Duganella dendranthematis: one gene and its partner. The protein of the gene in region 2 binds, or shares a complex with, the protein of the main gene of each other region. Links are inferred from orthologs where the notes say so. Each region holds a gene or a part of one and is shown on either strand. Other genes may lie near its edges.

Region 1 (4,389 bases), 720 kb from region 2 along the record:
CACCGGCGTTGTTCAGCGCCTCGAACGCCATACCGGCCGTCATCGAACCGTCGCCGATCACCGCGATCGCGTGGCGATGTTCGCCCTTGATCTTGGCCGCCTGCGCCATCCCCAGCGCCGCCGAGATGGAGGTCGACGAGTGCGCGGTGCCGAAGGTGTCGTATTCCGATTCGTCGCGTTTCGGGAAGCCCGAGATGCCGTCCAACTGGCGCAGCGTGTGCATGCGGTCGCGGCGGCCGGTCAGGATCTTGTGCGAGTAGGTCTGGTGGCCCACGTCCCAGACGATGCGGTCATGCGGCGTGTTGAACACGTAGTGCAGCGCTACCGTCAGTTCCACCGTACCGAGATTGGACGACAGATGGCCGCCGGTCTTGGATACGGAATCGAGCAGGTAGGCGCGCAGTTCATGCGCCAGCGGCGTCAGTTGGCTGTACGGCAGTTTGCGTACATCGGCCGGGGAATCTATTTTTTCGAGCAAGTTCATTTATGCCTTCCGCTGCACGATCAGGTCCGCGAGTTCGCGTAATCGCAAAGCTTTTTCTCCAAACGGCGCGAGCGCTGCGTGCGCGTCGAGCCGCAATTTTTCCGCCAGTGCGCGCGACGGTTCCAGACCTAAAATGGAAACGTAGGTCGGCTTGTTATCGGCGGCATCCTTGCCGGCGGTCTTGCCCAGCGTGGCCGAATCGGCCGTCGCGTCGAGTACATCGTCCACCACCTGGAACGCCAGGCCGATGGCGCGCGCATACACATTCAGCGCACTCAATTCTTCGTCCGACAAATCCTTGCCGGCCAAGGCGCCCAGCACCACCGACGCGCGCAGCAAGGCGCCGGTCTTCAGCTGGTGCATGCGTTCCAGCTGCTCCAGCGTCAGGCTGACGCCGACGCTGTCCAGATCAATCGCCTGGCCGCCGCACATGCCGGCCGAACCGGAGGCCTCGCCGAGCAGGCGCACCATCGCCAGCACGCGCGCCGGCGGAATCTGGTCCGCTGCCGACAGCACCATGAAGGCTTGCGACTGCAAGGCGTCGCCGACCAGCAGCGCGGTGGCTTCGTCGTAGGCGATGTGCACGGTCGGTTTGCCGCGACGCAGTTCATCGTCGTCCATGCAAGGCATGTCGTCGTGCACCAGCGAGTAGGCATGGATCATTTCGACGGCGGCAGCGGCGCGGCTCAGGGTCGCCGAATCGGCGCCGAACAGCGCACCGGCCGCGTACACCAGCAGCGGACGCACCCGCTTGCCGCCACCCAGCAGCGCATAGCGCATCGCCGCGTGCAATTTGGTTGGGATCACATCGGAAGAAGGCAGGAACCCGGATAAATCGTTTTCCGATCCGGCCTGCACGGTTTTCATCCAGTCGTCAAAGGCGCTCATTGTTCGCCCTCGCCGGTGACGACGAAGGGTTTCAGCATCTCGCCTTCCAGCACTTTGACCTGGGATTCCACTTTTTCCAGCTGGGCGGCGCAGAACTGCACCAGCGCCGAGCCGCGCGCGTAGGCGGCCACCGAAGCTTCCAGCGGCAGTTGGCCTGCCTCCATTTGCGCGACCAGCTGCGCCAGTTCCGCCATCGCTTCTTCAAACGAAGCGGGAGCGAGGGCGGCGGCGGTCGCGTCGGCAGTTAATTTCTTAGACATAGTCACTCAGTTATCTTTGGCATGCTTGGCACACGTGAGGCCCGCGCAGTGTAACCCGGTATTTTAGAACAAACCATCTTATCAGGTGGAACATTAGCGGGCCATGCAGCGGCGACTCTGGATTTTATCGCAATCGTCCCCATTTGCCTTGCAAGCATGCAGTTATTGCAATTTTTTGCACAATAAACGAGCACAGCACACTGTTAGTCGAGCGCAAAACACGGTATAATCGCCGGTTCCGTCCTAAATACCACCTCAACGCATTCGTATGCGGGTCTTTACGGATTCTGTCTCTTCTTGGTTTGAACATTAATTAAGGGGGGTTTGGATGTCCGATCTGGGTACCCACGCCAAGCTAGCGCGGCCAACTGCGCAACTTCCGGTAAGCGTCTATTTTGACGAATCGCTACTGCAGCGAGAAATGCAGCAACTGTTTAAAGCCGGTCCGCGTTATGTCGGACATGAGCTGATGGTGCCGAACGCCGGCGACTACGCCACCCTCGCCGCCGAGAATGAAGGCCGTATGCTGGTGCGTAACGCCGACGGCATCGAACTGGTGTCCAATGTCTGCCGTCACCGGCAGGCGCTGATGCTCAACGGCCGTGGCAATACGAACAACATCGTCTGCCCGTTGCACCGCTGGACCTACGACCTCAAGGGAGAGCTGATCGGCGCGCCGCACTTCCCCGAGACGCCGTGCCTGAACCTGCCCAAGACCCCGTTGCAAAACTGGAATGGCCTGCTGTTCGAGCAAAACGGCTACAACGTCATGGACGCGCTGAATGGCCTGTCGGTCACCAAGGACCTCGATTTCAGCGGCTATATGCTGGACCATGTGGAAGTGCACCACTGCGACTACAACTGGAAGACTTTCATCGAAGTCTACCTGGAGGATTACCACGTCGAGCCCTTCCATCCCGGCCTGGGCAGCTTCGTCACCTGTGACGACCTGCGCTGGGATTTCGGCCGCGAGTACAGTGTGCAGACGGTGGGCGTGCACAAGGGCCTGCAAAAGTCCGGCTCGGAAGTCTACAAGCACTGGCAGGAACAGGTGCTGAAGTTCCGTGGCGGTGAGCCGCCACCGTATGGCGCCATCTGGCTGACCCTGTATCCGAACATCATGGTCGAATGGTATCCGCACGTGCTGATCGTCTCGACCCTGTGGCCGGAAGGCCCGAACCGCACCAAGAACGTGGTGGAATTCTACTATCCGGAAGAAATCGTGCTGTTCGAGCGCGAATTCATCGAAGCCGAGCGCGCCGCCTACATGGAAACCTGCATCGAGGACGACGAAATCGGCCAACGCATGGACGCCGGCCGCAAGATCCTGATGGAGCGCGGCGAGACGGACGGCGGGCCGTACCAGTCACCGATGGAAGACGGCATGCAACACTTCCACGAGTGGTACCAACGCAAAATGGACTTATAAGGTTTTACGATGCAGTCACTTTGGATGTTGTTTGCGAGTTTTATGTTTGCGGTCATGGGGGTTTGCGTCAAGCTGGCTTCCGCAGAGTTCTCAACATCCGAATTGGTCATGTACCGGGGCGTGGTCGGCGTGATCACCCTCGGCACCATCATCACCTTGCGCGGCGAAACCTTCCGCACCGCCATGCCGGGCGCCCACGTGTGGCGCGGCCTGATCGGCGTCACTTCGCTGTGGCTGTGGTATTACTCGATCGGCCAGCTGCCGCTGGCCACCGCCATGACGCTCAACTACATGTCGCCGATCTGGATCGCCGTCTGGCTGTTCGCCATGGGCTGGTGGCACGCCAAGGGCGACATCAAATGGCCGCTGATGGTGGCCGTGGGGCTGAGCTTTGTCGGCGTCACCCTGCTGCTGCGTCCCGCCTTCAACGCCAACCAGCTGACGCCGGCGCTGATCGCGCTCGGGTCCAGCGTGATTACCGCCACCGCCTACATGCAGGTCCGCAAAATGGGCCTGGCCGGCGAGCCGGAAAACCGCGTGGTGTTCTATTTCACCGTCATGAACCTGGCGGCCGGCATCGTCGGCGTGTTCCTGACCGGTGGCAGCGACGGCCCGGTATGGCATCCGATTTCAAGTGTACGCAGCGGCCTGCTGCTGCTGGCCATCGGCGTGTGCGCCACCAGCGCGCAGATCGCCATGACGCGTGCCTACCGCCTCGGCAACACGCTGGTGGTAGCGAATCTGCAGTACACCGGCATCGTGTTTTCCAGCGTCTGGGGCGTGTTTATCTTCGGCGACGTGTTCGACTGGCATAGCTGGGCGGGCATCGGCATCATTCTCGCGTCAGGCATGGCCGCAACGTTCTACAATACCCGCAGCACCGACAAAGGCAAGGCTATTGCCGATACCGACCCCATCGCCAGCGAAGTATAAGGAAACCGTTCATGCACACCACCCTGATCGACGCCGCCACCCTGTCCCAACATCTGGACGACCCGAAATGGGTCATCCTCGATTGTCGCCACGACCTGATGCATCCGAACGCGGGCTTCGACAGCTTCGCCATCGGCCACATCGCCGGCGCACAGTTTGCCAACGTGGACACGGATTTGTCGGGCGCAAAGATTGGGGCGGACGGCAAATTCCAGGGCCGTCACCCGCTGCCGGGCCGCGCCGCCCTGATCGAAACGCTGCGCGGCTGGGGCATCGACGACGACACGCAAGTGGTCGCCTACGACGCGCACGGCGGCATGTTCGCGGCGCGCCTGTGGTGGCTGCTTCGCTGGGTCGGTCATCCGGCGGTGGCAGTGCTGGATGGTGGACTGGTG
Region 2 (5,695 bases):
CGGGGCCGGAAATGAAGGCGATCTCGCGGTGACCCAGTTCGATCAGGTGGTGCACCGCCAGATAGGCGCCGTATTCATTGTCCATCTTGAAGCCGAGCGCGCTGCGGGTATGCAGCGCGCGGCCGGTGGAGACGATCGGCCGCTGGCCGGAAAACGCCAGCACCGCCTCGTCGCCGATGCGGCCGGACAGTAGGATGATGCCGTCCACCTTGCGCGCCAGCAGCAGGCGGATGCGGTCGGTTTCTTCTTCCGCATTCCAGTGGCCGCTGACGATCACCGAGGCGTAGCCGGTGCCTTTCAGACCGTCGTCGACGCCGCGCAGTGTTTCGTCAAAGAACGGTGATGAGATATCCTGCACCACGATGCCGATGGTCATCGAGCAGCCTTTTTTCAGGCCCTGCGCCATCTGGTTGGGAGCGAAATTCATCTGCGCGATGGCGGCCAGCACCGCCTGGCGCTTGTCGTCCGATACCTTGGCGGTGCCGTTCAGAATCCGGGAAACCGTACTGGGCGACACTCCCGCCTGGCGTGCAACATCCATCAAGGTTGATGGGCCGGAGGAGTGGGAAGTGTCTGCCAAAGTATTACCTGTCGATGTAGTTATGAAAACCTTTTCGCAGAAGGTTACCATAAATTCTCCGCCTGTCAGGCAATTTGAATACTCCTGGCAGATTGACTTTCTGCAGGTGGCGGTATTTAATGAAAAAGCGGCTTGAAATCGTTTTCATAACAACACGTGACATATAATTAAGCCGCCAGAGCTAGAACAACAAGAGACAGAACGGGAAGAGACATGAAACGCGATTCATTTTCGCACCTCGCGCACGGCCCGCGCATCCTGGCCGACATTGGCGGCAGCAGCGCCAGCTTTGGATTGGAAACGGCGCCCAACCAGATCGAAGCAATCTGGATCGCCGAATGCGCCGCCTATCCGACGTTGGGGGCGGCCATGGTGGCCTATCTGTCGCAGCCGGCCACGGTGGCGGCGGGCGGCTATCAGGCGCGTTTCGCCGGCATCGCCATCGCCAACCCGATCGACGGCGACTGGGTCACCATGACCAACCACCACTGGTCGTTCTCGATTGAGGCGGTGTGTTCGCAATTCAGTCTGAAATCGCTGGTGGTGGTGAACGACTTCACCGCGCTGGCCAGTGCCTTGCCGTACCTGGCGCCGGAGCACAAGCACCAGGTTGGCGGCGGCATCGTCCGCAGCGGCGCAACCATTGGCCTGGTGGGGGCGGATGCGGGGCTGGGCGTGTCCGGCCTGGTGCCGGCCGGCGACCGCTGGATCGCCATCGATAGCGAGGGCGGCCACGCCACCTTCGCGCCGATGAACGAGCGCGAGATCGATATCCTGCGCTATGCGCGGCGCTATCACGAGCATGTATCGAGCGAGCGGCTGGTGTCCGGCATCGGGCTGGCGCTGGTCTACCGCGCGCTGTGCGAACGGGCGCGGGTTGAGCCGCAGAATCTGGGCACGGCCGAGATCATGGAGCGCGGCGTGCACCGGCTCGATCCGGTGTGCGAGGAGACTCTGCTGGCGTTCTGCGAGATGCTGGGCACCGTGGCTGGCAACGTCGCGCTGACTCTGGGCGCCAAGGGCGGCATCTACATCGGCGGCCGCACGGTGCTGAAGATGAGCGAGTTCTTCGAACGCTCAGGCTTCCGCGCGCGCTTCGAGCAGAAGGGCCGCTTTTCCGATTACCTGGCGCATATCCCCACCTACGTCATCACCGAACAATATCCCGTGCTGATCGGCATGTCGGCGATGCTGTCGGCAGCTTAGTCCGACCACTGCTTGAGCGAGGCGGCGATGCGCGCGACAAGCGCATCGTATTGTTCCCGCTGTGCGCTCTCATATTCCAGCCTGAATTTCGCGCACTGTACGCCGTTGGAGATCAACTTATCGTAGAAGATGCGGGTGCCTATAGTGCCGGATACCACCGCTAAAGTTTTGGTCTGCCGGCTGTAGGTGACTTTGAGCGCGCTATTTTGCTGGTGATCGGCCAGGAAGCGCGCCGGCGAGTACAGGCCTTCTCCGCAATAGCTGGCCGATGCGGTCAGACGCGCGTCGTTGGCCGGCGAGATGAACACCTGGCCATTGCCCGCATCCGGTTCGCCCTGACCGGCGAACGATGCCGGATAATCGACCGAAAAATTATATTTGTTATTAACGTAGCTTAGAAACTTTCCCGCCGCCGAGGTGACGGTGGAATCGCTGTCGTTCTGCGCTGGCTTGGCCGCCGTCACGAACGGCGACAGCAGGGCTACAGTCAGTATCAATATTTTCATTGCGAGGTCTGTACCTTGTCGATGTCGATCTGGGCGCTGCCTTCCGCCAGGCGCACGGTGACGGTGCTGCCTGGTTTCAGTTGCGACGGCGCGCGCATGACGACGCCTTTGTCGTCGGTGACGATGGCGTAGCCGCGCTCCAGGGTGCGCTGCGGATTCAACAGTTCCAGCTGCGAGGCCAAGGCCGTTAGCGCGTCGCGCTGCTGGCTGACGCGCGTCTGGATGCTGATCGCTGCCCGATGCTGCAAGCTGGTCAGCACCGAGCGCGCCGCAGTTACCTCCGGCCTGCGCGCGCCGAGACGGCCGCTCAAACGGTCCAGTTGATGCCGCGCCTGCGACAGTGGTGCGCGGTTGGCGTGCGTCATTGCCGTGGCCAGTGCGCGCAGCTTGTGGCGCTGCTGTTCGATCTGCGCGCTCGGGTTCAACAGGCGGCGCGTGTAGCCATCCAGCGTCTGCTCCGCATCGTTGACGGCGCGGCGCATGGCGCGGCGAATATCAATCACGTCGGCCTTCAGCGAGCCGATCCAGTCCGCGCGCGGTGTCACCGCCAGTTCCGCCGCCGCCGTTGGCGTGGCGGCGCGCAAGTCGGCCGCAAAATCGCAGATCGTAAAATCTGTCTCGTGGCCGACGCCGGAAATCACCGGCATGCGGCAATTGGCCACCGCGTACGCCACTTCCTCGTCATTGAACGACCACAAATCCTCGATGCTGCCGCCGCCCCGGCACACAATCAGCACATCGCAGTCGGCGCGCAGCGAGGCCGTATCGATGGCCGCCGCGATCTTCTCTCCCGCCAGCTGGCCCTGCACCGGCGTTGGATACAGCACCACCTGCACATGCGGTGCGCGCCGTTTCAGCGCGGTCAGCACATCACGCAGCGCCGCCGCCTGCGGACTGGTGACGATGCCCACCGTGCGCGGGAACATCGGTAGCGCGCGCTTGCGGTCCGCATGGAACAGGCCGGCCGCATCGAGCTTTTCTTTCAGCCGCTGGAAGGCCTCGAACAGCGAGCCAACCCCGGCGCGGCGGATGCCCTCCACATTGATCTGGTAATCGCCGCGTGCGCCGTACAGCGTGACCAGCGCGCGCACCTCGACCTTGTCGCCCTCGCGCGGAATGAAGTCGGCATATTGCGCGCGGCCGCGGAACATCACGGCGCGCACCTGCGCGCCGGTATCTTTCAGCGTGAAGTACCAGTGGCCCGATGCCGCTTTGGTGAAGTTGGAGACTTCACCCGAGATCCAGGTCAGTGGAAAAGTGCGTTCCAGCAGCCGCGCCACCGCCTGGTTCAGCGCGCTGACGGTGATGACCGGGGCGCCGGTCGGGGCGGAATCGTTACTGTCGTCGGGCGTCATAAATTTCAAAAGTGGAAACTATCCACACTATGTGAGATTGGTCACACAGCGGTCACAGAGCATCTAAAGCGGTAGGTATTATAGATAAATGCCTGATTTTAAAGGGGAAACATTTGTGCCGTATTTGCGTGCACAGAGGAAAAACCCTTACGGATCAAGCACTTTGCCATTACCCATGGTGGTTACACACAAAGTTATCCACAAAAGATGTGTGAAACTTCAGTGACCGATAGCCTTTTTCTTGTTGTTGATTTTATCATGCTTAAAATTTGCGCACGGAAATTATATTGTGACGAATCAATGACTTAAGGTTGGCGATGCACGGTTTCACACACTTTTATCCACAGAATTTGTGCAAAACTCTGTAGTTGTCCCGGATTTGCGTGGGGAAGTGAATATCCCGAACGGACAGGTGACAGGCGTTTCCGGCCCATCGGACCCCCACCAAATGCCGTGCTAGATTTTTACGCATGGCAATAAAATTATTACGAATCAATGACTTGGATTTGTAACTTGCGCCTTGCTAACAATCTTATCCACATAAAATGTGCAGAAGTGCACAGTTGGCGGCGATAGTTGAAAGCGATTGATCGCTTTCCTGTCCGGGTCGGTGGATAAGCTCGTTTTGGCCCCGAAAACAGGCCGAAAACAGCTCGCTGCTACATTTTTACTCACGGCAAAAAATCCCTTTGAAATCAATGACATTTCTCCTTATGGGACAGCTTGCGCACAATCTTTTCCACAGTTAATGTGGGGAAGTGCACAGGCTGTTTTCCCCGCCAAAAGCATGCGTTATTTTTGCGCAAGGTATAAATAACGTTATAAATCAAATAGTTAGTTAGAGCGGGTGTTCTTTGCTCACAACGTTGTCCACAGAATGTGGGCATAACTGTGATTAACTGTGCGCGCCTGCGTGATTTTTAAGCGTAGTAACTATTTCCTTGTGGATCAACCACTTAGGACGTAAGCGATGGTCTTGCACACATCATTGTCCACAGAAAATGTTGAGAACTCCGCCAGACACTTGCTGAGTTTCGCCCAACACGATACATTGCGCCATTCAAGTATCGATTTTCTACACAGGAGTTCGTTTTGCTCGCCATATTCCAAGCTGCAGGTTGGCCTATCTGGTTATTGTTGATTGCTTCCATCGTCGCAACCGCCCTGATCATCGAACGCTTGCTGTATCTGCGCCGCAGCAAGATCCTGCCGAAGAAGTTGCTGGACGAAGTAGTGCAGGTCTACCGCAGCAACCACATCACTCCCGACATCATCGACAAGCTGGAAAAAAGTTCGCCGCTGGGCATCGTGCTGTCGTCGGCGTTGCGCAATGTGGACGCGCCGCGCGATGTGATGAAGGAATCCATCGAAGAGGCGGGCAGCGGCGTGGCGCACACGCTGGAACGCTTTTTGACCACGCTGGGCACCATCGCCACGCTGGCGCCGCTGATGGGCCTGTTCGGTACGGTGGTCGGCATGATCGAGATCTTCGGTTCGCAGAACACGGCCGGTTCCAATCCGGCGGCGCTGGCGCACGGCATCTCGGTGGCCTTGTACAACACCGGCTTCGGCCTGGCGATCGCGATGCCGACGCTGGTGTTCTACCGCCACTTCCGCGCGCTGGTGGATAGCTTCATCATCGACATGGAACAGCAGGCGGTGAAGTTTGTCGACATTGTTCACAGCAAGCGCAAGTAAGGACGGATCATGAATTTCCGCAAAGGCCAGCGCCGCGAGGATCCGGAGATCAACCTGATCCCGTTTATCGACGTGCTGCTGGTGATCCTGATTTTCCTGATGGTCAGCACGACCTACAGCAAGTTCACCGAATTGCAGATCACGCTGCCGACTGCCGACGCACAGAAGGCCACCGACAAGCCGTTCGAGCTGAACGTCACGGTGGACGCCAAGGGCAACTACACCATCAACGGTGAGCCGGTCTCGTTCCGTGATGTGAACGGCTTTGCGCAAGCGATGCGCGAGGCGGCGAGCAAGGGCGGCGACGCCGGCAAGTCGCCGGTGGTGATCGTCAATGCCGACCAGTTCGC

What was found.
Region 1: the proteins of xseA (region 2) and HH213_RS15875 are in contact, whole or in part, in a cryo-EM structure (PDB 8TXR), measured with the Escherichia coli proteins. The link is inferred for Duganella dendranthematis from one-to-one orthologs.

The regions. Positions count from the first base shown.
Region 1 is NZ_CP051684.1:3,479,369-3,483,757, reverse strand. What follows is about bases 1-2,813. They hold HH213_RS15875 (exodeoxyribonuclease VII small subunit), read right to left. Parts: upstream 1,633-2,813; coding sequence 1,369-1,632; downstream 1-1,368. Other genes in these bases: HH213_RS15870 (aromatic ring-hydroxylating oxygenase subunit alpha), read left to right, coding at 1,961-2,813; HH213_RS15880 (polyprenyl synthetase family protein), read right to left, coding at 485-1,372; dxs (1-deoxy-D-xylulose-5-phosphate synthase), read right to left, coding at 1-484. In the rest of the region: more of HH213_RS15870, read left to right, coding at 2,814-3,061; HH213_RS15865 (DMT family transporter), read left to right, coding at 3,071-3,994; HH213_RS15860 (sulfurtransferase), read left to right, coding at 4,006-4,389. UniProt on the Escherichia coli protein: Bidirectionally degrades single-stranded DNA into large acid-insoluble oligonucleotides, which are then degraded further into small acid-soluble oligonucleotides.
Region 2 is NZ_CP051684.1:4,200,358-4,206,052, forward strand. Bases 1,469-4,387 are described here. They hold xseA (exodeoxyribonuclease VII large subunit), read right to left. Parts: upstream 3,648-4,387; coding sequence 2,289-3,647; downstream 1,469-2,288. Other genes in these bases: glk (glucokinase), read left to right, coding at 1,469-1,786; HH213_RS19255 (hypothetical protein), read right to left, coding at 1,783-2,292. Outside these bases: HH213_RS19240 (LacI family DNA-binding transcriptional regulator), read right to left, coding at 1-541; HH213_RS19245 (hypothetical protein), read left to right, coding at 570-716; more of glk, read left to right, coding at 794-1,468; HH213_RS19265 (MotA/TolQ/ExbB proton channel family protein), read left to right, coding at 4,740-5,345; HH213_RS19270 (ExbD/TolR family protein), read left to right, coding at 5,355-5,695. UniProt on the Escherichia coli protein: Bidirectionally degrades single-stranded DNA into large acid-insoluble oligonucleotides, which are then degraded further into small acid-soluble oligonucleotides.